DNA from 4 places in the Mesorhizobium sp. B1-1-6 genome. Region 3 is predicted to be linked to each of the others. Evidence: predicted binding sites of a transcription regulator. Region 3 holds the regulator's gene; each other region holds the start of a gene.
The links. The regulator LexA, encoded in region 3, represses DNA repair genes until DNA is damaged. The targets are predictions, from matches to a motif close to TGTTCNNNNTGTGTTCNG.
Positions count from the first base shown of each region.

Region 1: uvrA (excinuclease ABC subunit UvrA) is a predicted target of LexA. The motif match lies at 2,232-2,249, and genes of this name have one in related genera.
Region 2: FJ979_RS03840 (helicase-related protein) is a predicted target of LexA. The motif match lies at 3,121-3,138, and genes of this name have one in related genera.
Region 4: FJ979_RS09705 (2'-5' RNA ligase family protein) is a predicted target of LexA. The motif match lies at 3,149-3,166, and genes of this name have one in related genera.

Region 1 covers NZ_VFWR01000017.1:75,279-80,859, reverse strand. The annotation lists gene FJ979_RS27595 (metalloregulator ArsR/SmtB family transcription factor) at 1-175, shown strand, start outside; gene FJ979_RS27590 (SRPBCC domain-containing protein) at 172-675, shown strand; gene FJ979_RS27585 (ATP-dependent Clp protease proteolytic subunit) at 707-1,312, shown strand; gene FJ979_RS27580 (hypothetical protein) at 1,409-1,690, shown strand; gene uvrA (excinuclease ABC subunit UvrA) at 2,399-5,320, shown strand; gene FJ979_RS27570 (GNAT family N-acetyltransferase) at 5,349-5,581, shown strand, end outside.
Region 2 covers NZ_VFWR01000002.1:50,885-56,465, reverse strand. The annotation lists gene FJ979_RS03840 (helicase-related protein) at 1-2,934, opposite strand, end outside; gene phbB (acetoacetyl-CoA reductase) at 3,672-4,397, opposite strand; gene FJ979_RS03830 (acetyl-CoA C-acetyltransferase) at 4,517-5,581, opposite strand, start outside.
Region 3 covers NZ_VFWR01000020.1:73,688-79,268, reverse strand. The annotation lists gene gltX (glutamate--tRNA ligase) at 1-426, opposite strand, end outside; gene FJ979_RS29190 (ComEC/Rec2 family competence protein) at 530-2,980, shown strand; gene lexA (transcriptional repressor LexA) at 2,974-3,717, opposite strand; gene FJ979_RS29180 (TetR/AcrR family transcriptional regulator C-terminal domain-containing protein) at 4,170-4,847, shown strand; gene kynU (kynureninase) at 4,844-5,581, shown strand, end outside.
Region 4 covers NZ_VFWR01000004.1:115,351-120,931, forward strand. The annotation lists gene FJ979_RS09690 (ABC transporter permease) at 1-446, opposite strand, end outside; gene FJ979_RS09695 (substrate-binding domain-containing protein) at 566-1,501, opposite strand; gene FJ979_RS09700 (fumarylacetoacetate hydrolase family protein) at 1,773-2,930, opposite strand; gene FJ979_RS09705 (2'-5' RNA ligase family protein) at 3,187-3,837, shown strand; gene FJ979_RS09710 (nuclear transport factor 2 family protein) at 3,969-4,322, shown strand; gene FJ979_RS09715 (ArsC family reductase) at 4,540-4,893, shown strand; gene FJ979_RS09720 (DUF488 domain-containing protein) at 5,080-5,433, opposite strand; gene FJ979_RS09725 (aminopeptidase) at 5,457-5,581, opposite strand, start outside.

The sequences.
Region 1 (5,581 bases), on a different contig from region 3:
GGCGGTGCTGCGCGGCGCAGGCTTGGTGGTCGAACGGCGGGCGGGCCGCAATGCCTATTACCGCGCCGATCCGCAAGGGCTCGACCCGCTGCTCGGCTGGATCGAACGCTACCGGACCTTCTGGCCCGAGCGCATCGAAAAACTGAAGACGGTTCTCAAGGACATGGACCAATGACGCACGCACCAGTGACCGGCGAAAGCCATGCGCGGACCGCCCCCGACGCGATCGAGTTCGAGTGCGATCTCCCCGAGCCGCCGGAAAAGGTATGGCGGGCGCTGACCGTGCCCGAATTGCTTGCGGCCTGGATGATGCCCAACGACATCAATCCTGAGATCGGCAGCAATTTCGCCTTTGCCGGGCCGGATGCGCCGATCGAATGCGAGATCCTCGATGCCGAGCCCGGAAAAAGGCTTCGCTATTCCTGGCGGGAACAGCCGCGGCCCGACGAGGAACGGAACCCGCTCGACAGCATCGTCACCTTCACGCTCGCCCGCACCGTTTCGGGCGGCACGCATCTGCATATTATCCATGAAGGCTTTGCCCGTGTGGCGACATCCGCCGCCAGGCCCATGGTGACCATGGCAGGTGTCGGCTGCCGGCTTTCATTCGCTGCGAGCGCCTCCGGCCGTACGGCCGCCGCCAATTCATTTTGCCTTCTGCAGCGCGCCGCTTGAGTGGCCGACACATGAGAAACGGAGAGAGACGATGACCGGTTTTGCCAATCTGGTGCCGATGGTGATCGAGCAATCGAGCCGCGGCGAGCGCGCCTTCGACATTTTCTCGCGGCTGCTGCGCGAGCGCATCGTCTTTATCAACGGCGAGATCAACGACGGCATGTCGGCGCTGGTCTGCGCCCAGCTTCTGTCGCTGGAATCGGATAATCCCGACAAGGAGATCTCGCTTTACATCAACTCGCCTGGCGGCGTGGTGACCAGCGGCTTCGCCATCTACGACACGATGCAATATGTCAGCTGTCCGGTGTCGACGGTGTGCATGGGCTTTGCCGCCTCGATGGCTTCGTTCCTGCTGATGGCTGGCACGCCGGGACGGCGCATCGCGCTGCCCAACGCCAGCCTCGTCCTGCACCAGCCGCTTGGCGGCTTCCAGGGTCAGGCATCGGACATCCAGCGTCACGCCGAAGGCATCCTGCGCACCAAGCGGCAGATGACCGAGCTCTATGCGCGCCATTGCGGCCGCACCTATGAAGAGGTCGAGCGCACGCTCGACCGGGACTATTTCATGACCGCCGAGGAAGCGAAGGCATGGGGTCTCGTCGATCATGTCTACGATACCCGCAAAAAGGCGGCGTGACCGGCACAAGCACGATGAATTGCGACGGCCCCGCCGTCCGGCGATTTGATGACCGCCGGTCTGGCCACCTCGGCGGGGCGGCGCTATAACCGGCCGATGATCGACAGCCGCTTATTCCAACCTTGGCGTCTTGCCGTCACTATTTTCGCCGGTGCGCTCATGCTGGCCGGCGGCGCCTTTGCCAACGACAGCCAGAAAGGCAGCCTGCCCGGTGTGGCCGGCGATTATCGCATCGCCAAGCCGGCCCCGCAGCCCGAACCCGATGACGCCTTCCCCGCCAACGGCAACGGCCGGTTCAAGATCGGCGATACCGATGTCAGGATTTCCGGCAGCATCACGGTCGATGTCGGCGCCGGCGGGATCAAACCGCCGCGGTAGCTGACATGTCGGGGCCGTCAGTACCTGCGCGTTCCCCCAAAAGAGCAGCCCCGCCGTGCTTTTAGCAAACGGACGGGGCTTTTCTGGATCTATAATCCAATCTTTCGCCGGGAATGTTTTACCGGCTTTCGATTTCGGATGCTTCGCGGCGTTCAGCCGACGATCCGACCAGTAGTCTCTGATTTTGGTGCATCCGGCAGGGTCACGTCGGAAGGCGCTCGCGTCTCCCTGGCATTCATGCCTGCCGCGGCTCCAGTCACTGCTGGAGCCTCAAGGGACTGTCCGGTGGCGTCATGCTCCACTCCTGTGTCCATTGCGACAATCGTCGTCAGAAGCACTGATCGCAATAGCCCGCGGCGTCTCGCAGACCGCCTTTGGGCGGCGAGGCCATCGAAAGACAGCCGGCTTCATTGACGTGTGGAGTCTGCTCCCCTCAGCCAGGGACGTCAACCGCTCGATGTCCGATCGGAAAAAATGTGATCGAGCGAGATATCCCCTGATGGGAACCACGCCGCCTGCTCCACCGCTTTTGTCAGGAGCGTGTTCGGTCTTTGTTCTTTCCGCTTGCCCGTTCGTGCGAAAGACGGTTAAACGACTTGGTCGAGAATTGTGGCGTCTCTCGACGCGGCGGCAAAAATACCTACATAGGGGACGGCCGGGGAAAACCCGCCGATCCCACAAATTCCAGATCTGAGGCGGCGACCGGCAATGGCCGACCATAAATATCTTTCCATTCGCGGGGCGCGCGAACACAATCTGAAGAATGTCGATCTCGACCTGCCGCGTGACAGCCTGATCGTCATGACGGGCCTGTCGGGCTCCGGCAAATCGTCGCTTGCCTTCGACACCATCTATGCCGAAGGCCAGCGCCGCTATGTCGAGAGCCTGTCGGCCTATGCGCGGCAATTCCTCGAAATGATGCAGAAGCCGGATGTCGACCAGATCGACGGCCTTTCGCCGGCCATCTCCATCGAGCAGAAGACCACTTCGAAGAACCCGCGCTCGACGGTCGGCACCGTCACCGAGATATACGACTACATGCGGCTTCTGTTCGCGCGTGTCGGCGTACCCTATTCGCCCGCCACCGGACTGCCGATCGAGAGCCAGACGGTGTCGCAGATGGTCGATCGCGTGCTGGCGGTCGAGGAAGGCACGCGCCTGTTCATCCTGGCGCCGATCGTGCGCGGCCGCAAAGGCGAGTACCGCAAGGAATTGCTCGAGCTGCAGAAAAAGGGATTTCAGCGCGTCAAGGTCGACGGCGTCTTCTATGAGATCGCTGATGTGCCGCCACTCGACAAGAAATACAAGCACGACATCGACGTGGTCGTGGACCGCATCGTCGTGCGTGGCGACCTCGCAACGCGCCTTGCCGATTCCATGGAGACCGCGCTGAAGCTCGCGGAGGGGCTGGCGGTGGCGGAGTTCGCCGATAAGCCGCTCGATGCCAGTCAGACGGGCGAGGATTCGGTCAACAAGTCGAAGAACGAGACGCATGAGCGCATCCTGTTCTCGGAAAAATTCGCCTGTCCGGTCTCCGGTTTCACCATTCCCGAGATCGAGCCCAGGCTGTTCTCGTTCAACAACCCGTTCGGCGCCTGCCCGACCTGCGACGGGCTGGGCAGCCAGCGCGCCATCGATCCCAATCTGGTCGTTCCCGACGAGAACGTCTCGCTGCGCGATGGCGCCGTCAGCCCATGGGCGAAATCGACTTCGCCCTACTACGTGCAGACGCTGGAGGCGCTCGGCAAGGCTTACGGCTTCAAGCTCGGCGACAAGTTCAAGGATTTGAGCAGGGAAGCCCAGGAAGCCATCCTGCGCGGCACCGGCGAGCGCGAGATCACCTTCCAGTATGATGACGGCCTGCGCTCCTACAAAACGACCAAGACCTTCGAGGGCGTCATCCCCAACCTCGAGCGGCGCTGGAAAGAGACCGAATCCGCCTGGATGCGCGAGGAAATCGAGCGCTTCATGTCGGCCACCCCCTGCCCGGCCTGTCGTGGCTACAGGCTGAAGCCGGAAGCGCTGGCGGTGAAGATCGCCGGCAAGCACATCGGCGAAGTGACCGAACAGTCGATCCGCAAGGCCGACCAGTGGTTCACCGACCTGCCGGCGCAGCTCAACGACAAGCAGAACGAGATCGCCGTGCGCGTGCTCAAGGAAATCCGCGAGCGGCTGCGCTTCCTCAACGACGTCGGCCTCGACTATCTCACCCTGTCGCGCAATTCCGGCACGCTGTCGGGCGGCGAGAGCCAGCGCATCCGGCTGGCATCGCAGATCGGCTCCGGCCTCACCGGCGTGCTCTACGTGCTGGACGAACCGTCGATCGGCCTGCACCAGCGCGATAATGCACGCCTGCTCGACACGCTGAAGCACCTGCGCGACATCGGCAACACGGTCATCGTGGTCGAGCATGACGAGGACGCCATCCTGCATGCCGACTACGTCGTCGACATCGGCCCGGCCGCCGGCATCCATGGCGGCGAAATCATTGCCCAGGGCACGCCTCAGCAGGTGATGGCCAACCCGAATTCGATCACCGGCAAATACCTTTCGGGCGAGCTCGAAGTGGCGACACCAGCGGTTCGCCGCGAGGCGAAGAAGAACCGCCGCCTGAAAGTCGTCGGCGCGCGAGGCAACAATCTGAAGAACGTCACCGCCGAAATTCCGCTCGGCACCTTCACCGCCGTCACCGGCGTATCGGGCGGCGGCAAATCGACCTTCCTGATCGAAACGCTTTTCAAGGCGGCCTCGCGCCGCATCATGGGCTCGCGCGAGCATCCGGCCGAGCACGACCGCATCGAGGGCCTGGAATTCCTCGACAAGGTCATCGACATCGACCAGTCGCCGATCGGACGGACCCCGCGCTCCAACCCCGCCACCTATACCGGCGCCTTCACGCCGATCCGCGACTGGTTCGCGGGCCTGCCGGAAGCCAAGGCGCGCGGCTACCAACCGGGCCGCTTCTCCTTCAACGTCAAGGGCGGCCGCTGCGAGGCCTGCCAGGGCGACGGCGTCATCAAGATCGAGATGCACTTCCTGCCCGACGTCTACGTCACCTGCGACGTCTGCCACGGCAAGCGCTATAACAGAGAGACGCTCGACGTGCTGTTCAAGGGTAAGTCGATCGCCGACGTGCTCGACATGACAGTCGAGGAAGGCGTTGATTTCTTCGCCGCGGTGCCCGGTGTGCGCGACAAGCTCGACACGCTGAAGCAGGTCGGCCTCGGCTACATCCATATCGGCCAGCAGGCAACCACGTTGTCGGGCGGCGAGGCGCAGCGGATAAAACTCGCCAAGGAGCTGTCGCGCAAGGCGACCGGCAAGACGCTCTACATTCTCGACGAGCCGACAACCGGCCTGCACTTCCACGATGTCGCCAAGCTGCTGGAAGTGCTGCACGAACTGGTCGACCAGGGAAACACGGTGGTGGTCATCGAGCACAATCTCGAAGTGATCAAGACCGCCGACTGGGTGCTCGACCTCGGCCCCGAGGGTGGCGATGGCGGCGGCGAACTGGTCGCCTCCGGCACGCCGGAAGCGATCGTGCGCGAAAAACGCAGCTACACCGGCCAATTCCTCAAGGAATTGCTGGAGCGACGCCCCGGAGGCAAGCGCGAAGCAGCGGAGTGATGGCGGGCTGGCGTTGGGAATCTCCGGAATGAAGATCAGGAAAGCCCTCGCCCCGGATGTCACCGCCGTCATGACTCTGACCACGGATGCCTACGCACCCTACACCGCGCTGTTGGGCGCGCCGCCGATCCCGGTCACCGAAGACTATGCGCCACGCATCGAACGCGGCGAGGCCTGGCTGCTGGAGAGCGGCGGCGACCTGGCCGGGCTGATCGTCCTGGAGCGGCACGAAGACCACGCGATGATCTTCTCCGTCGCGGT
Region 2 (5,581 bases), on a different contig from region 3:
GTGACGAGGCCGCTGGTCGAAGCGGCCCTGCCGCCACAACAGGATCGGCTTAGGCTCTTCGGCTTCCGCAGCGGGTCCCTGTTGGGGAGCGTCGGCGCTGTCACCCCCCTCGCTTCGCTCCGCGACCTCCCCCGTCGAGGGGGAGGTGAGAGCGTCGGCGCTTTCGGCGGCAGAAGTCTCAGGCACGGCTTCTGCTACAGGCGCAACCTCTTGCGTCGCTTCGGCTGGAACTTCGGGTTGTTCTTCCGCAACAGTTTCGGCCGCTTCCGCAATGGGTTCAGCAGGAATTTCGACGGCGGTCTGGGCAGTCGCAGTTTGCGGATCTTCCGCCGATGTCTCCTCAGGCGTGTCCGTCGCAGCCGCCTCCGCCGCCTTGGCCTGCTCGGCGCGCGCGGCCTCTTCCGCTGCCAGCTTGGCCGCCACGGCTTCCCGGGCGGCATTGTCCTGCGCTTCCAGCCGTGCCTTGACTTCGGCCGCCGGCTTCGGCTCGGCACGGTAGCCAAGACCTTTCAGGATTTCTTCCATGTCATCGGCCGTGGCGCCGAGAATCGACATCATCGGCGGCGTCACCATGAAAGACTGGCCGTCATAGGCGCCATCCGGACGCTGGCCGAGGCCGGGCTTCCAGTTGGTCGCCGGGCGGATCAGGTCGGCCAGCCGTTCCAGAATGTCGATGCGCACGGCGCGGCGGCCGAGATTGCGGTAGCCGGCAAGCTTGTAGAAGGCCTTGTCGAAAGCCGGATCGATGACCACCGAGGTGCGGCCCGATGCCAGCGCATGGACGACGTCGCCGAAGCCGAGCTTGTCCTTGCCGTCGTTTTTCAGCGCCCACAGCAACGTCACCAATCCCGCGGGCGCCGGCTTGATCAGCGCCGGCACGAAGACATGATAGGCGCCGAAGCGCACGCCCAGCCGGCGCAATGCCGCGCGGCCTTCCTGGTCGAGCGACTTCATCTCCTCGGCGATGTCGCGACGATTGATAAGGCCGAAATTCTCGACCAGCTGGAAGGCAATGCCGCGGCCGATACCCGATATCTGCTCGGCATTCTTCAAATCGACCAGCGGCTTCAGCAGGGATTCGATCTGGAAATTGACGAAGCGCTCGGCGCGCGCGGCGACCTTGTCACGCGCCGGGCCGGTCAGCTGTTCGTCGGCCAAAAGCACCAGACGCGGCTTCAGCGCGTCTTCACCGGCAACCAGAGTGCCGATCGGCGCGCCGATCCAGCGCAGCGTGCCGTCGGAACCGAGCGCGATGTCGCCATTGGCGCAGGCGCCGAAGCGTTCGGCGCGTGCCTCGAACTCCGCCGCCAGCGCCTTCTGGGCGGCCGCGCGCACGGCCTTGGCGTCTTCGCCGCCAGCGCTCTGATCGGCGGTGAAACGGAACCCCTGCAACTCGCCGACATGGTGGCCTTCGACGAGGACGGTTCCGGTTGGGCTTATTTCGGCTTCAGGCATGGTATTTTCTCTAAGGCGCCGCATGAGGACGGAAGTCCTGCGGTCTACGAAGCGTTTCGTCAACCGCTCATGCAGCGCATCCGACAATCTGTCTTCGATTTCGCGCGTCTTTTCCTGCCAGTGTGCCTGATCGGCCAGCCAGCCGGGCCGGTTCGACACGAATGTCCAGGTGCGGATCTGGGCGATGCGATGCGACAGCGTATCGATGTCGCCCTCGGTGGTGTCGGCGCGGCGCACCTGCTCGGCCATGTAATTCTCGTCGACATGGCCATGCCTGGCGAGGTCCATGTAGATCGACGCAATGAGGTCGGCGTGCTGGGCCGGCGCTATCTTGCGGTAGTCGGGGAGCGCGCAGGCCTCCCACAGCAGCGCGACGCGCCTTGCGTCGGTGGCGAGCGCCCTGATGTCCTCGTCACGCGACAGGTGCTCAAGCGCCTGCGCATCGACTGCCGGCAGCGCACGGGTCAGGCCCTCCACCGGGGCATTGGTCTCGATCGAGCGCTTCAGCGCGTCGAGGCTGGCGAAATTGAAACGCGCTGTGCGCCACTGCAGAACCTTCACGGGGTCGAAGTCGTGGCTTTCGATCTTCTTGACCAATTCCTCGTCCAGCGGGTCGACCTGGCCGGTGACGCCAAAGGTGCCGTCGCGCAGGTGCCGGCCGGCGCGCCCGGCGATCTGGCCAAGTTCGGCCGCCGTCAGGTTGCGATACTGATAGCCGTCGAACTTGCGGTTCTGGGCGAAGGCGACATGGTCGAGATCGAGGTTAAGGCCCATGCCGATGGCATCGGTGGCGACGAGATAGTCGACGTCGCCCGACTGAAACAGCGCCACCTGGGCGTTGCGGGTGCGGGGCGAGAGCGCGCCAAGCACGACGGCCGCACCGCCCTGCTGGCGGCGGATCAGTTCGGCGATGGCATAAACCTCGTCGGCGGAGAAGGCGACGATCGCTGTGCGCCGGGGCAAGCGGGTCAGCTTCTTCGAACCGGCATAGGCCAGATGTGACAGCCGCGGTCGTGTCACCACCGAGACGCCTTTCAACAGGCGCTGCAAGATGCCGTGCATGGTGGCGGCGCCGAGCAGCAGCGTCTCCTGGCGGCCGCGCAGATGCAGGATGCGGTCGGTGAAGATATGGCCGCGCTCGAGATCACCGGCAAGCTGCACCTCGTCGATGGCGACGAAGGCGGCATCGGTCTCGCGCGGCATGGCTTCGACGGTACAGACCGAATATCTCGCGCCTGGCGGCTGGATCTTCTCCTCGCCGGTGATGAGCGCCACCTTGTGGGGACCGACCTTTTCGCAGACGCGGGTGTAGACCTCTCGCGCCAAGAGCCTGAGCGGCAGGCCGATGATGCCGCTTTCATGCGCCACCATGCGCTCGATGGCGAGATGGGTCTTGCCTGTGTTGGTCGGCCCAAGCACGGCAGTCACGTCGCGACCCGACAGGATCAGCGGCTCGGTGGGTTTCGGATGGATGTTCATCGCTCGGAAATAAGGCTTTCTGGCCTCTCATTGTCGGGAGCACGCCTCGGGTGGCGCGTATGACAGGCGACACATAGGGATTTCAGGCGCGAAGCGAAAGCGGAATGTTCCGCTGGCGGTTCGAAGTCACCTCCGTCGAGCTTCGGTTCGGCTGCTGATTAAGGGTTGGAACGAGTGATTAAGGGTTGGAACGAGTCTGGAACGAATCGGCGACGAATCGCTGACTCGCCCGGATTCAGGTTTTGTTCACGGCTAGATGTGGAGTTTTGGCTGATGATCCTTACCACATGCTGGATCACGGAATTGGCCCGTTTCATGCTAGGCGAGAGCCGCCGTTAACTTTCGCTGGCAAAGCCGTGTGGCAGCCCGCCTTGCTTCATCCAAGCTTATGAAATTGTTGAACTTTCTTAATAGAAATTAACAGTTTGATAGGCGATTGCAACTGCTCTCGTTAACATTGCGGCCAAACATGGAACGAAAGGGCGACGAATCGGCGATGTCGGGATTTTCCCTGTTTGTTCACGACAAGATGTAGTGTTGCGCACAGGTTTTCCACCGACAATGCACAGCTTATCCAGGCAGTTTTGCACAATACCCGCTGCCGCGATTAACCTTTGCGTGCCGGATTGGAACAGCAGGCCGACAGCCGTCATCGGACGGCGTCACGGACATCCGAAGCGGATGGCGAACGAGCCCTCCTTCAATCGGCACCGGGAAGCCGGCAGCCCGGCGAGACCTCAGGCGAAGTACTGGCCGCCATTGGCGGTGATGGTCGATCCCGTGATGAAGCCGGCGTCCTCGGAGGCGAGGAAGACGACGCAGCGCGCGATCTCCTCCGGCTCGCCGAGGCGCCCGACCGGGATTAGCGGGATGATGCGTTCGTTGAGCACCTTCTCATCGATCGCCCGGACCATTTCGGTGGCGATATAGCCTGGGCAGATGATGTTGACGGTGATGCCCGCGCGGGCTCCTTCCTGGGCCAGAGCCTTCGAGAAACCGATGTCGCCGGCCTTGGCCGCGGAGTAGTTGACCTGGCCGGCCTGGCCCTTCTGGCCATTGATGGAGGAGATGGTGATGACGCGGCCGAACTTGCGGTCGCGCATGCCGCTCCACAGCGGATGCGTCATGTTGAAAACGCCGGAGAGATTGGTGTCGATGACCTCCTTCCACTGCTCACGCGTCAGCTTGTGGAACATGGCGTCGCGCGTGATGCCGGCATTGTTGACCAGCACCGCGACCGGGCCCAGATCGGCCTCGACCTGCTTGATGCCGGCGGCGCAGGCGTCGTAGTCGGCGACCGACCATTTGTAGGTCTTGATGCCGGTTGTGGCCGTGAACTTGCTCGCCGCCTCATCATTGCCGGCGTAGTTGGCGGCAACCGAATAGCCGGCTTCCTTCAGCGCCATCGATATTGCCGCGCCGATGCCGCGCGATCCGCCCGTGACGATTGCAACCTTGGTCATGCGCTCCCTCCCTTTGGTTGGGAGAGTGAACAGGGAGTAGCGAATGACGAGCAGGGATCAGATATCCCATTGCGCCGACGCCGTTCTTCCCTATTCGCTACTCCCCATTCACTTCTCTTTTAGAGCGCTTCGACGCACATGGCGACGCCCATGCCGCCGCCGATGCACAGGGTGGAGAGACCCTTCTTGGCACCTCTTCGGCGCATCTCGTGGACCAGCGTGTTGAAAATGCGCGCGCCAGAGGCGCCGATCGGATGACCGATGGCGATGGCGCCACCATTGACGTTGACGATCGAGGGATCCCAGCCCATGTCCTTGTTGACCGCGCAGGCCTGCGCGGCGAAAGCCTCGTTGGCCTCGATCAGGTCGAGATCGCCGACCGACCAGCCGGCCTTTTCCAGCGCTTTTCGCGAGGCGGGAATCGGACCGGTGCCCATGATCGCCGGGTCAACGCCCGCGGTCGCCCAGGAGACGATGCGCGCCAGCGGGGTGATGCCCCGCCTGGCAGCTTCCGCTTCGCTCATCAAAAGCGCGCCGGCGGCGCCGTCGTTGATGCCGGAGGCATTGGCGGCGGTCACAGTGCCGTCCTTGTCGAAGGCCGGCTTCAGTTTGGTCATGGCATCCAGCGTCGCGCCATGGCGGATGTATTCGTCCTGGTCGACAATTGTATCGCCCTTCTTGCCCTTGATGGTGAAGGCGACGATCTCGTCCTTGAACCGGCCGGCCTTCTGCGCGGCCTCGGCCTTGTTCTGCGAGGCCAGCGCGAACTGGTCCTGGTCCTCGCGGGTGATCTGGAACTGGCGGGCGACGTTCTCGGCCGTGTTGCCCATGTGATAGCCATTAAAGGCATCCCACAGTCCATCCTTGATCATGGTGTCGATCATCTTGTAGTCGCCCATCTTGACGCCAGCGCGCAGATGCTGGGCGTGCGGCGACATCGACATCGATTCCTGGCCGCCGGCGACAACCACCTTGGCATCGCCGGTGGCGATCTGCTGCATGCCGAGCGCGATGGCGCGCAGGCCCGAGCCGCACACCTGGTTGAGGCCCCAGGCGGTGGTCTCCCTGGGCAGCCCGGCGAGGATCGAAGCCTGGCGGGCGGGGTTCTGCCCTTGGGCCGCGGTCAGCACCTGGCCAAGAATGACCTCGTCGACTTCGGCCGCCTCGACGCCGGCGCGCGACAA
Region 3 (5,581 bases):
CGCGCCCTTGACGCCAGGAGGCGCCTGCGAAGGGTCGCGGTCACGCCAGCTTCCGTCATAGCGCGGCGGCAGGCCCTTGGCCCGCGCCGCGTCGCGCATTGCCTCAAGCTCGGCAGGGGTCTCGTAGCTGTAGTAAGCCTTGCCCATGCGCACCAGCTCCTCGGCCACCTCGCGATGGCGCGGCGCGCGCTCGAACTGCGAGACGGCGTCGCCGTCCCAGGTGAGGCCGAGCCAAGTCAGTCCTTCGAGAATGGCTGCTGTCGCCGCATCGGTGGAGCGCTCGCGGTCGGTGTCCTCGATGCGCAGCAGCATCGTACCGCCGGTGTGCTTGGCGTAGAGCCAGTTGAAGAGCGCCGTACGCGCGCCGCCGATGTGCAGGTAGCCGGTGGGCGAGGGGGCAAAACGGGTGACAACCTTGTCGGACATACAACTCTCGGGAAACGTCTGGAGCGGGGTGCGGATCACACGCACTTTCGCGCGTCGCGCGTTCATGTAGCATAGGGTGTCGAGGGCGCAAGGGGCAGACCCGATGGCTGTAGCGGGCAGGGGCGCGGAGGAAGGCGAGGACGTCGTTGCCGGCGTCAGCGAACGCTCCCTTTTTGCCATGCCCGCGCCCGCCTCATTGCCGCTGGCGTTGTCGCCCCTACAGCAGCCGGGCAAGTCGCCGCCGGCGGATGTTTCCACGCCGCCCGGCGTCCCCGCAGCCGGCGCGGCCGAGCGCCTGCGCCGTGAGTTCGGCCGTGCCTCGTGGCCTCGTCTGCGCAACGGCGTGGCCAGAGCGTCCGAGCTCGAACTCGATCGGGGCGTAGCCTTCCTGCTCGTGCCGGTGTTCCTGGCGTGCGGATCGATTGCGTATTTTTCGTTGGCGGCGGAGCCGGGCTTTGCCAAGCCTGTCGCGGTCGCGATCCTGATGTCGCTGTGCGCGCTCGTTTCACGCTCATGGCCGAAAACGCATCTGTGCTTCATGGCGGCGCTGTTGTGCGCGCTCGGCATGCTCGCCGGCAAAGTCGAGACGTGGCGAGCGGGAACGCGGATGCTGGGCTCGGAAATCTCCACGCAAATCACCGGCCGCGTCGTTTCGGTCGACCAGATGGAGACCGGGCGCATCCGGCTGACCATCGATGTGACATCGACCGCGCGGCCGAAACTACTCTACGCGCCGGAGCGCGTTCGCCTTTCGGCACGCAAGGTGCCGGCTGAAGTGACGGCCGGTTCGCTCGTGACCGGCTATGCCAGGCTGTTGCCGCCGACCGGACCGGTGCGGCCGGACAGCTACGACTTTTCCTTCGACAGCTACTTCGCCGGCATAGGGGCCAGCGGCTTCTTTCTCGGCAACCCCAAAATCGTCTCAGCCGATGACAGGCCGCTGTGGGCCGCCCTTTCAGCCGCCATCGAGAGTGCTCGCGAAAGCATTGCCGACCATATCAGGGGCAGCATCGGCGGTGCCGAGGGCGAGATCGCCGCGGCGCTGATCGTGGGTGTGCGCGCCGGGATTCCCGACGAGATCAACGAAGCGATGCGACGCACCGGCATCTACCACATCATCTCAATTTCCGGGCTGCACATGGCGCTGGTCGCCGGCACCGTCATGGGTCTGCTGCGTGGCGGCTTCGCGCTGTTTCCGAATTTTTCCTCCCGCCGGCCGGTCAAGAAATACGCGGCCGCGGCGGCACTTTTCTCGATCGCCGCCTATCTCGTCATTTCGGGCGTCGTTGTCGCCGCCGAACGCAGCTTCATCATGCTGGCGGTGATGCTGATCGCCGTTCTGTTCGATCGGGCGGCACTCACCATGCGCAATCTGGCTATTTCGGCGATCGCCGTCATCGTGGTGTCGCCGCACGAGGTGGTAGGGCCGAGCTTCCAGATGTCGTTCGCCGCCACCGCGGCCCTGGTCGGCGCCTATGCCGGCTGGTCGGATCGCAAAGCCGACAAAGCGCGGACCCCGCCGCCGCAACGGACCTTGCCTGGCCTCCTGACGCGAAAATTGCTGCTGGCGACAGGTGGGCTGGCGATGACCTCGATTATCGCGGGAAGCGCCACGGCGCTTTTCGCCATCTGGCATTTCCAGCGCGTGTCGCCGCTCAGTCTGTTCGCCAATCTTGCCGTCATGCCGATCGTTTCGGTCGTGATGTTCCTTGCGGTTGCCAGCGCGCTGCTGATGCCGTTCGGGTTCGATGGACCATCCCTTTATCTGATGGGCAAGGGACTGACCGCGATGATCGCCATATCAGGATGGATCTCGCAACGCTCGCCGGTCGACGCGGTCGGGTTGATTTCGCAGCAATCCGTCCTTCTGGTGGCGATCGCCCTGGTCATCGCGACGATGGCCACGACATGGCTGCGGCTGACGGCACTTCCCTTCGCGCTCGCCGGCCTGTTGACCGTCTCGGACACGCGCACGCCGGACGTGCTGATTTCGGAGGATGCCCGCCTGGTGGCGTTGCCGATCGGCGGCGGCGAGCTCGCGATCAACCGGGCGCGCCCGAACGAATTCACCGTCGATAACTGGAAACGCGCGCTGAAGTCCGAAACCATCGTTGCGCCGGAACTGTTCGACAGCGGAGACCGACAGTTCGACATCTTCGATCCCGCGCAACTTCCGGCGGGAGCGCCTTTCTATTGCTTCACGGGCCTGTGCATGGCCCGGCATACCTCGGGGGCGATCATCGCGCAGGTGGAGGATCGCAAGGACGCCTGGAGGGCCTGCTCCTATGCGGATCTGATCGTCATCAACGACCCCGCGGGCTACGATCCCTGCCACAATCCGCTGGTTCTCGTCATCACCAAGCGGCAGCTCGCTCGCAAGGGAAGTGCCGCCGTCTTCTTCGACCAGCAATCGGCGACGGCACCGGCACGGGTCAGCTTTGCCGTCGACAGGCCATATCGGCCCTGGCACGAACAGCGGAAATTCTCACGCGAGGCAAGGGGACTGCCGCCTTACCGTAAACCCGAAAAGCCCACCGCCGACCCCGCTCAGTAGCGCCTGATCAGGCCGACCAGCTTGCCTTGCACCTTGACCCTGTCCGGTCCGAAAATACGTGTTTCATAGGCCGGATTGGCAGCCTCGAGCGCAATCGAAGCACCCTTTCGGCGGAAGCGCTTCAGCGTTGCTTCCTCCTCGTCCACCAGGGCCACGATGATCTCGCCGGGACTTGCGGTGTCGGCATTGCGGATGATGACCGTGTCGCCGTCGAAAATGCCGGCCTCGATCATCGAATCGCCCTTGACCTCCAGCGCATAGTGTTCGCCGCCCATGATCATGTCAGGCGGCACTGAAATGGAATGCGTCTGATGCTGGATGGCGTCGATCGGCACACCCGCTGCGATGCGACCCATGACCGGGATCGACACCGCTGAAACCGCGTCGTCGTCATTGCCGGCAGCGGGCAGACGCGAAGACGTCGCCGGCTTGATCTGCCGGCTAGGGCTGCTGCCCTGTCCGAGGCTGCCCTGGATGACGCTCGGGGAGAACTTCTTTGCCGCGTTAAGACCCGGCGCGATCGAGTCCGGCAGGCGCAGCACCTCCAGCGCGCGCGCCCGGTTGGGCAGGCGGCGAATGAAGCCGCGCTCCTCCAACGCCGTGATCAGCCGATGAATTCCCGACTTGGAGGCGAGGTCCAGCGCTTCCTTCATCTCGTCGAAGGACGGCGGAATGCCGCTTTCCTTCAGCCGTTCATGGATGAACATCAAGAGTTCATGTTGCTTGCGCGTGAGCATGGCGGCCCCCAAAGGCATTGCACGAAGGGTCTGGAACCAGAATCAGAAAACAAACCCAGAACAAACACTATCTGTTCCAGTTGTGTTCCGCAACCATTTAAAGTTTAATGAATTTGTTAAGGCGACGGAAACGAAATGCCCTCCCGCAGCCAGCATCCTGCCAGCGCGGTCCGTCGTCAATGCGCTCCCGGGCCCTTTGAAACTATTTTGGTTAATGGCCTGTGGCCCGACCGGTCTCCACTCTTGGCACAAGCCTGCAAGCTGGGTGACCGGCAGGTGCGGGGTGCGTTTGGGCGGATTAGAAACCCCTGCGGCTCGTGAACGAAACGAAACCAAAATGCCAACTTCCGCCGGAAAACGGCCAGACACCACCACTGGTCGCGACGGGCTGCGTTCGTTCGTTCGCTTGACGAAACCGTATAATAATGTACGGTTTTCGAAGAGGAACACCAATGACCACGCCGAAGCAGGCCGCGCGACGCGAACGGATAGAGGAGGCCGCCTATGCGGTGCTCCGGGAAACCGGCTACAAGAGCGCCTCCCTGCTTGCTATCGCCAAGCGGGCATCGGCCTCGAACGAAACCCTCTACAACTGGTACGGCAACAAGCAGACCCTGTTTCGATCCTTGATCGAAGCCAATGCGGGAGAGGCAAGGAAGCTGCTGGAGGACGCCCTTCACCAGGCGCGCGATCCTCTCGAAACCCTGAACTTGCTCGGGCCAGTCCTGCTGACCCTCGTGACGGGCGACAAGGCGGTGGCGCTCAATCGCGCCGCGGCCGGCGACGTCAACGATACAGGCACGCTTGGCCAATCGATCGCGCAATTCGGCCGCAATACCATAATGCCGCTTGTTGGCGACCTGCTTCGAACCGCAAGTCGGGCCGGCCCGATCGCCTGTGACGATCCTGCCGAAGCCGCCGACATCTACATCAGTCTTTTGATCGGCGATCTCCAGGTTCGCCGGATCGTTGGGGTGCTCGAGGAACTGCCTCGGGCGGAAATCGAGCAAAGATCGAACCGGGCGTTCACCCTGTTCTTGCGCCTCTATGCGGCCAGCCCTTGCCCGGGCGGCAAAACAGCCGGCCCGTTTCCAGGGCGCTCTTCTCACCGAGGAACATCGCGACCATGAGCAAAATTCCCGATCTCGCAGCGATCGAGGCAATGGACACCGCGGATCCGCTGCGTGCCATGCGTGACCGCTTCACCTTGCCCCAGGGGGTGATCTATCTCGACGGCAATTCGCTGGGCGCCGCTTCGCCCGCCGTGTTCGGCGAGCTGCAGAAGGCCGCCACGCAGGAGTGGGCGCAGGATCTCATCCGCGCCTGGAACACCGCCGGCTGGTTCGACATGCCGGTCGAACTCGGCGACCAACTCGGGCGCCTGATCGGGGCCGCCGCCGGCCAGACGGTGGTCTGCGATACCACCTCGATCAACATCTACAAGGTGCTGCATGCGGCACTCGGGATGCGGCCGGACAGGTCAGTCATCGTCGCCGAGGGGGACAGCTTTCCGACCGATCTCTATATGGCCGAAGGCGTTGCCTCGACGCGGCCGGGCACGGTGCTGCGGCTCGAGGGTGTCGATGCGCCGACCATAGAAGAACTGATCGACGAGCGGGTCGCGGTCATCCTGGTCAACCACGTCAACTACAAATCCGGGCAGTTACGCGACATGGCCGCGCTGACGCGGACGGCACATGATGCCGGCGCGCTGATTGTCTGGGATCTCTGCCATACCGCCGGCGCCTTGCCCGTCGAGCTCGACCGTTCGAATGCCGATTTCGCCGTTGGCTGCACCTACAAATATCTCAATGGCGGCCCGGGTGCCCCGGCCTTCATCTACGCGGCCGAGCGCCACCATGGC
Region 4 (5,581 bases), on a different contig from region 3:
GTGCGCTGCGGAAAGCCGTCGGTGACGAACAGCGCGGTGCCGCGCACCACCAGGAGCATGCCGAGCGTGACCAGAAAGGACGGGATCTTGAGCTGCGTGACGAACCAGCCATTGACCAGGCCGATGAAGGCGGCGACCAGCAGCGCGAGGACGAAGCCCATCTCCAGCGAGGTGAGGCCGCTGTTGAACAGCGTCCACATCAGCACCGGCGAGAAGCCGAACAGCGAGCCGACGGAAAGGTCGAACTCGCCCGACGTCATCAGCAACGTCATCGCCAGCGCGATCAGCCCGAGCTCGACCGTGAAAGCCAGCGTGTTGGAGATGTTCTGGGGTGACAGGAAGTCGTGGTTGAAACCCCAGAAGACGGCGATCTCGACGACGAGCAGCACGAAGGGGCCGAATTCCGGCCGCGCGATCAGGCCTTGGACAAGCGAACGATTTTCCACGTGTAACCCGCGACTGGTTGGAATGGGCCGGGCCATCGGGCCGCATCAAACGGCTCGATACCAGGCGAAAGGGCGGGACGCCGCACGCCCGGTAGACGCGCGGCGCTGGAGATCAGGGGCTATTTGCCGGACAGGATTTTGTCGTAGATCTCGGCGGTGTCTTTCTCATAGAGCGCGCCGGTGATGACGTTGAAGCCCGGGGGAATGCCGCTGGCGGCCATGTTGGCGAGCGACAGCGCGACATAACTGGTCGCCTGCGGATCCTGCCACTGGCCGGCATTGACGTAGCCGTTCAGCACTTCCTGGGTGGTGTCGAGCGAGTTGCCCCAGCCGACGACGGGGATTTCGCCGGGCTTGACGCCGACTTGGTCGAACACGCGTTTGATCGAGCCGGTGACGAGGTCGCCAAGGCCGATGATCGCCTTCACCTTGGCCTTGTTGGCGGTGAGATAGTCGACCATGCGGTTGATCACCTCGGCCTGGTCGAGCGTCGCCTCGGTCACCTCATAGGTGATGCCGAGCGGCTCGAACACGCTCTTGATGCCTTCCTCTTCCTGCACGCCGTAGGTGGCGCCGGGAATCTCGACAGGCATCCAGACGAAGTCGCCCTTCTTCACCAGGCCCTTGTCGACCAGATACTGCGCCCAGTGCTTGCCGAAGGTGACATTGTCGCCGCCGACATAGGCGTTGAAATTGGCCTTGGGATCGGGCGTGTTGAAATTGATGATCGGAATGTTGGCCGCGCGGGCTTCCTTGACGATCTCGACAAGGCTGCCCGGATCGGGGCTGGTGGTGGTGATGCCGTCGGCCTTGGCCGAGATCGCGGCCCGCACCGCCTCCTGCTGCGAGGCGACGTCGCCATTGTGGAACGAGGTGTTGACGGTATTGCCGGTGTCCTTGGCCCATTGCTTGGCGCCGGCAAGGAAGTAGGTCCAGACCGGATCGGCCGGGCCGCCATGTGAAATCCAGTAGAACGTCTTGGCCTGCGCCGCCGCCGGAATGACCGTCAGCGCGACCAGCAGGCCGTATAGAACCACTCTTAGCCGTGTCAGCATTTGATTTCCTCCCGTTTGAAACTGATCAGTTCGAAACCGCCCTCTTGATCGGGCAAGACCGCGTCCTCCCCGCCAACGTCGTGTTGGATGATCAGAGCATCCTCTTTTTCGACAAATGGCAAGCCTCCGCCTGTCAGTCGTAGTCGGCGCCTGACGGGGCGCCATCAGCGGTCCCATCAGATTGCATCAGTTCGGATGATTTTCGCGGCAGGCGATACCGGCCTCAAGGGTCGCCGGAGCGATGATTGACCGCCCTCGGGTGAACCCAGAGCTAGAGGAGGCCGGCCATGGCAAGATCGCGCATCAGATGGCTGGCGCCGTAGGTCCAGTGCGGGCAGTCCGGCGACAGTCGCACCCGGTTGACCAGCGCGCCGAATTTCTCCGACGAGATGGTGACGATGTCGCCGACCTTGTGGGTAAACCCCTTGCCCTTCTCGCCGCGGTCCTTCGAAGGCACGAACATGGTGCCGAGATAGAGCGCCAGGCCGTCCGGGTACTGGTGATGCGGGCCCATGGCAGCCGCTACGAGCTCTTCGGGAGAGCGGCTGATCTCGGCCATCGAGCTCGCGCCCTCCAGCGAGAACCCGTCCTCACCTTCCACTTTCAGCCGGACCACGGCCCGCTTTACGTCGTCGATGGAGAACGTGCCGTCGAACAGGCGGATAAAGGGGCCGAGCGAGGCGGAGGCGTTGTTGTCCTTGGCCTTGCCGAGCAGCAGCGCGGAGCGCCCTTCGACATCGCGCAGATTGACGTCGTTGCCGATGGTGGCGCCGACGATCCTGCCGCTTGAGGCGGCGATCACGGCGATCTCCGGCTCCGGATTGTTCCAGGTAGAGACGGGATGCAGGCCGACATCGGCGCCGAAACCGACCGAGGCCATCGGCTGGCATTTGGTGAAGATCTCGGCATCGGGGCCGATGCCCACTTCCAGATATTGCGACCAGGCGCCGCGCGCGATGAGCTTGGCCTTGATCTCCATCGCTTCCGGCGAACCGGGCTTGAGCTTGGACAGATCGTGGCCGATCAGCCCGGCAATGTCGGCGCGGATGGCATCGGCCTTTTCCGCCGAACCGCGCGCCTGTTCCTCGATGACGCGTTCCAGCAGGCTGACGACGAAGGTGACGCCCGAGGCCTTGATCGCCTGCAGGTCGACGGGGGAGATGAGATAGGGCCTTGCCGGATCACGCGCGGCCTCGAAACTGTTGGCCGCGATCTCATCGAGCGAGCCGATCGGCTTGCCCTTGGCCGAGCGCACATAACCGGCCGGATCGGCCATCTCGCAGATATCGCGCACGGTCGGCGCCGTGCTCGACGTGATGTCGAAGACTGTGCCATCACGCACCGTGACCACCAGGGGATGCGAGGCGTCGCTGCTTCTGGCGCGCCCGACAAAAAGGCCTTCGGCGGGCAGATGCATCGGGTTTGTCATGCGTGCGGTCCTCTGATCATCAAAAATGCGGCTTGCCGGTTCGGCGCGGCACTTTCACCGGATTCCTGTCAAAGGTCTATCCCGTTTGTGGTGAGCCAGGCGCCATGTCTGCCGGCGTCGTCGGCGATTGGCGTACCGCAAGGAAGCACTCCGTCGGGGGTTGGATGCATGCGGCGGTGCGGGAGCCCCAACGCCTGCGTCATTTTTCGGCTTGCGTTTGTTCTCGTTTTGTTCTAGTATGCTCGCCCTGAGTCAATTGGCGGACGAGATCAGTATGAGTGGGCAACCCGCATTCGGAACCGCGAAGAACGGCCAGGCCTTTTTCCGATGGGAACAGGCCGGGAAGCATTTCCACCGGCTGTTCTTTGCCATCCTCGTCGGCAGCGCGATTGCTGGTCGTCTCGCGCGAAAGGCCATTGCCTTGAACCGTGAGTTCGGATTGCAAGGCTGGCTGGTTCCGGAAAATCACATCCACATCTCGCTTGTCGGCCTCGGCGACCATGAGGAGTACCCGCAGGAGTTGGCAGAGGCCGCCTGTCATATCGGATCGATGATCGTTGCGAAGCCCTTCGAGGTCTCGTTCGATCGCCTGTCGGCTTTTGGCGGTGGTGCACTGGTCCTGCGCGGCAGCGATGGCAATCCGTCGCTGCAGAAGTTCTGGCGTGACCTGACGGCGGTGATCTCGGACAGCCCGCTAAAACCCTTTCTCACCAGGTCCATCGAACCGCATGTCACATTGCTTCGTGATGAAGTGGGCGTTCCCAGCATTCGCGAGCGGTCGATCGATCCGATCGGCTGGACTGTCCGGGATTTTGTGCTGATCCACAGTCTCATTGGGAAAGGCGCCTACAAGCAGCCCGGACGCTGGCGGCTGACCGGTCAGGACGATGCACTGCCCGCCATGTGAGAGCCTGGAATCGTCCTCGCATAGTCCGCGCGGTCCATCATCCTGACATGGCATGTCAGCTACCAGACGGCACGACGATGGCAGGCCGCCAACCTTTCCCTATTTGCAATGCGTCTGAACAGGAGGAACACATGACCAACACGGAAATTGCCAAGGATTTCACGGAGCTTCTCAAGCGCGGTGACTACGAAAGTGCTGCCGAGAAATACAACGCCGACGACATCGTCAGCTATGAGGCCATGGAGGGGCCGATGGCCGTCTGCCGCGGCAAGGACGCCGTCAAGCAGAAAGGCCAGTGGTGGCAGGAAAACAACGAAGTCCATGGCGGCTCGGTCGAGGGCCCTTATGTCAACGGCGACCAGTTCGCCGTGCGCTTTACATTTGACATAACGCCCAAGGCCACGGGCCAGCGTGTCACCATGGACGAGGTTGGCCTGTACACGGTCAAGAACGGCAAGATTGCCGAAGAGCGCTTCTATTATTGAGACGGGTTTCCGGCTGTCGGCACATTTCGCCGCATCCTAAGCGGCCAGGATCATGTCCTGGCCGCTATCCGACCTGATGCACATCGTCGTCACGGATCGGCGACCGCGCGCCCGCCATTGAAGAAACTTACTCTTCGATGGTTCTGCCGGGCCGCTGGCAAAGCGCGCCGGGGCTGCTTAATCTGCGGCCAGATTCGAAGTCCGGAAGGCACCTGTTTTGACGATCACCATGTACGGCATCACCACCTGCGACACGATCAGGAAGGCCCGCGTCTGGCTGGAGGGCCACGACGTGCCGTACCGGTTCCACGACTATCGGGCCGAAGGCATCGAGGCGGGCAGGCTGGATGGCTGGGTCCGCAAGGTCGGCTGGGAAAAGCTGCTCAATAAGGGCAGCACCACGTTCCGCGAGTTGCCGGACAAGGATAAGCAGGGCCTGGATGAAAAGAAGGCCAAGGCACTGATGCTGGCCAAGCCGACGATGATCAAACGGCCTGTGCTCGAGGTTGGCGACCGCATCCTGGTCGGGTTCAAGCCGGATGTTTATGAGGCGGCGGTGGTCGGGAAGTAGGGCGCGGTACACTCTCAGTTCGTCATCCTAGGGCGGAGCAAGGAGCGAAGCGACGCGGCGCAGACCCTAGGATCCATGCCGTGACTTTTGGGCGTCGCAGCCGTGCAGATTCTGCTCCGTTGCATTTGCGGACGGACGTCACGGCATGGATCCTCGGGTCAAGCCCGAGGATGACGAAGGGACAGGTCACTGTCCTCTCAGATACCCCGCCAGTACCACGGCATTGTTGTGCGCCTCGTCATGGGCGCCGTAGAGCAGCGTCACCTTGCCGTCGCGGAGCAGGGCGCGCAGTTGCGCCACGGCCTCGCCATTGCCTTCCAGTTCGGCACGATACCGCTTCTGGAACTCGGCCCATCGTTCGGGCTCGTGCCCGAACCACTTGCGCAAGTCGGTACTCGGCGCGATGTCCTTCAGCCATAGCGCCAGCGCGGCATGCTCCTTGCTGACGCCACGTGGCCAGACACGATCGACCAGGACCCGCTGCCCGTCATCGGGCGAGGGTGGTTCATACACCCGTTTGACCGCGATCTCGAAGGCCATCCGCTCTCCTTCGTGCGCTCCCGTCAGGCCCACTCGCCCTTGCGCATGACCGGCACGCGGCTGCCGTCCTTGCCGACGCCGTCGATGTCGATCTTGTCCGAGCCGATCATCCAGTCGATGTGGATGAAGCTCTTGTTGCCGCCGCGCT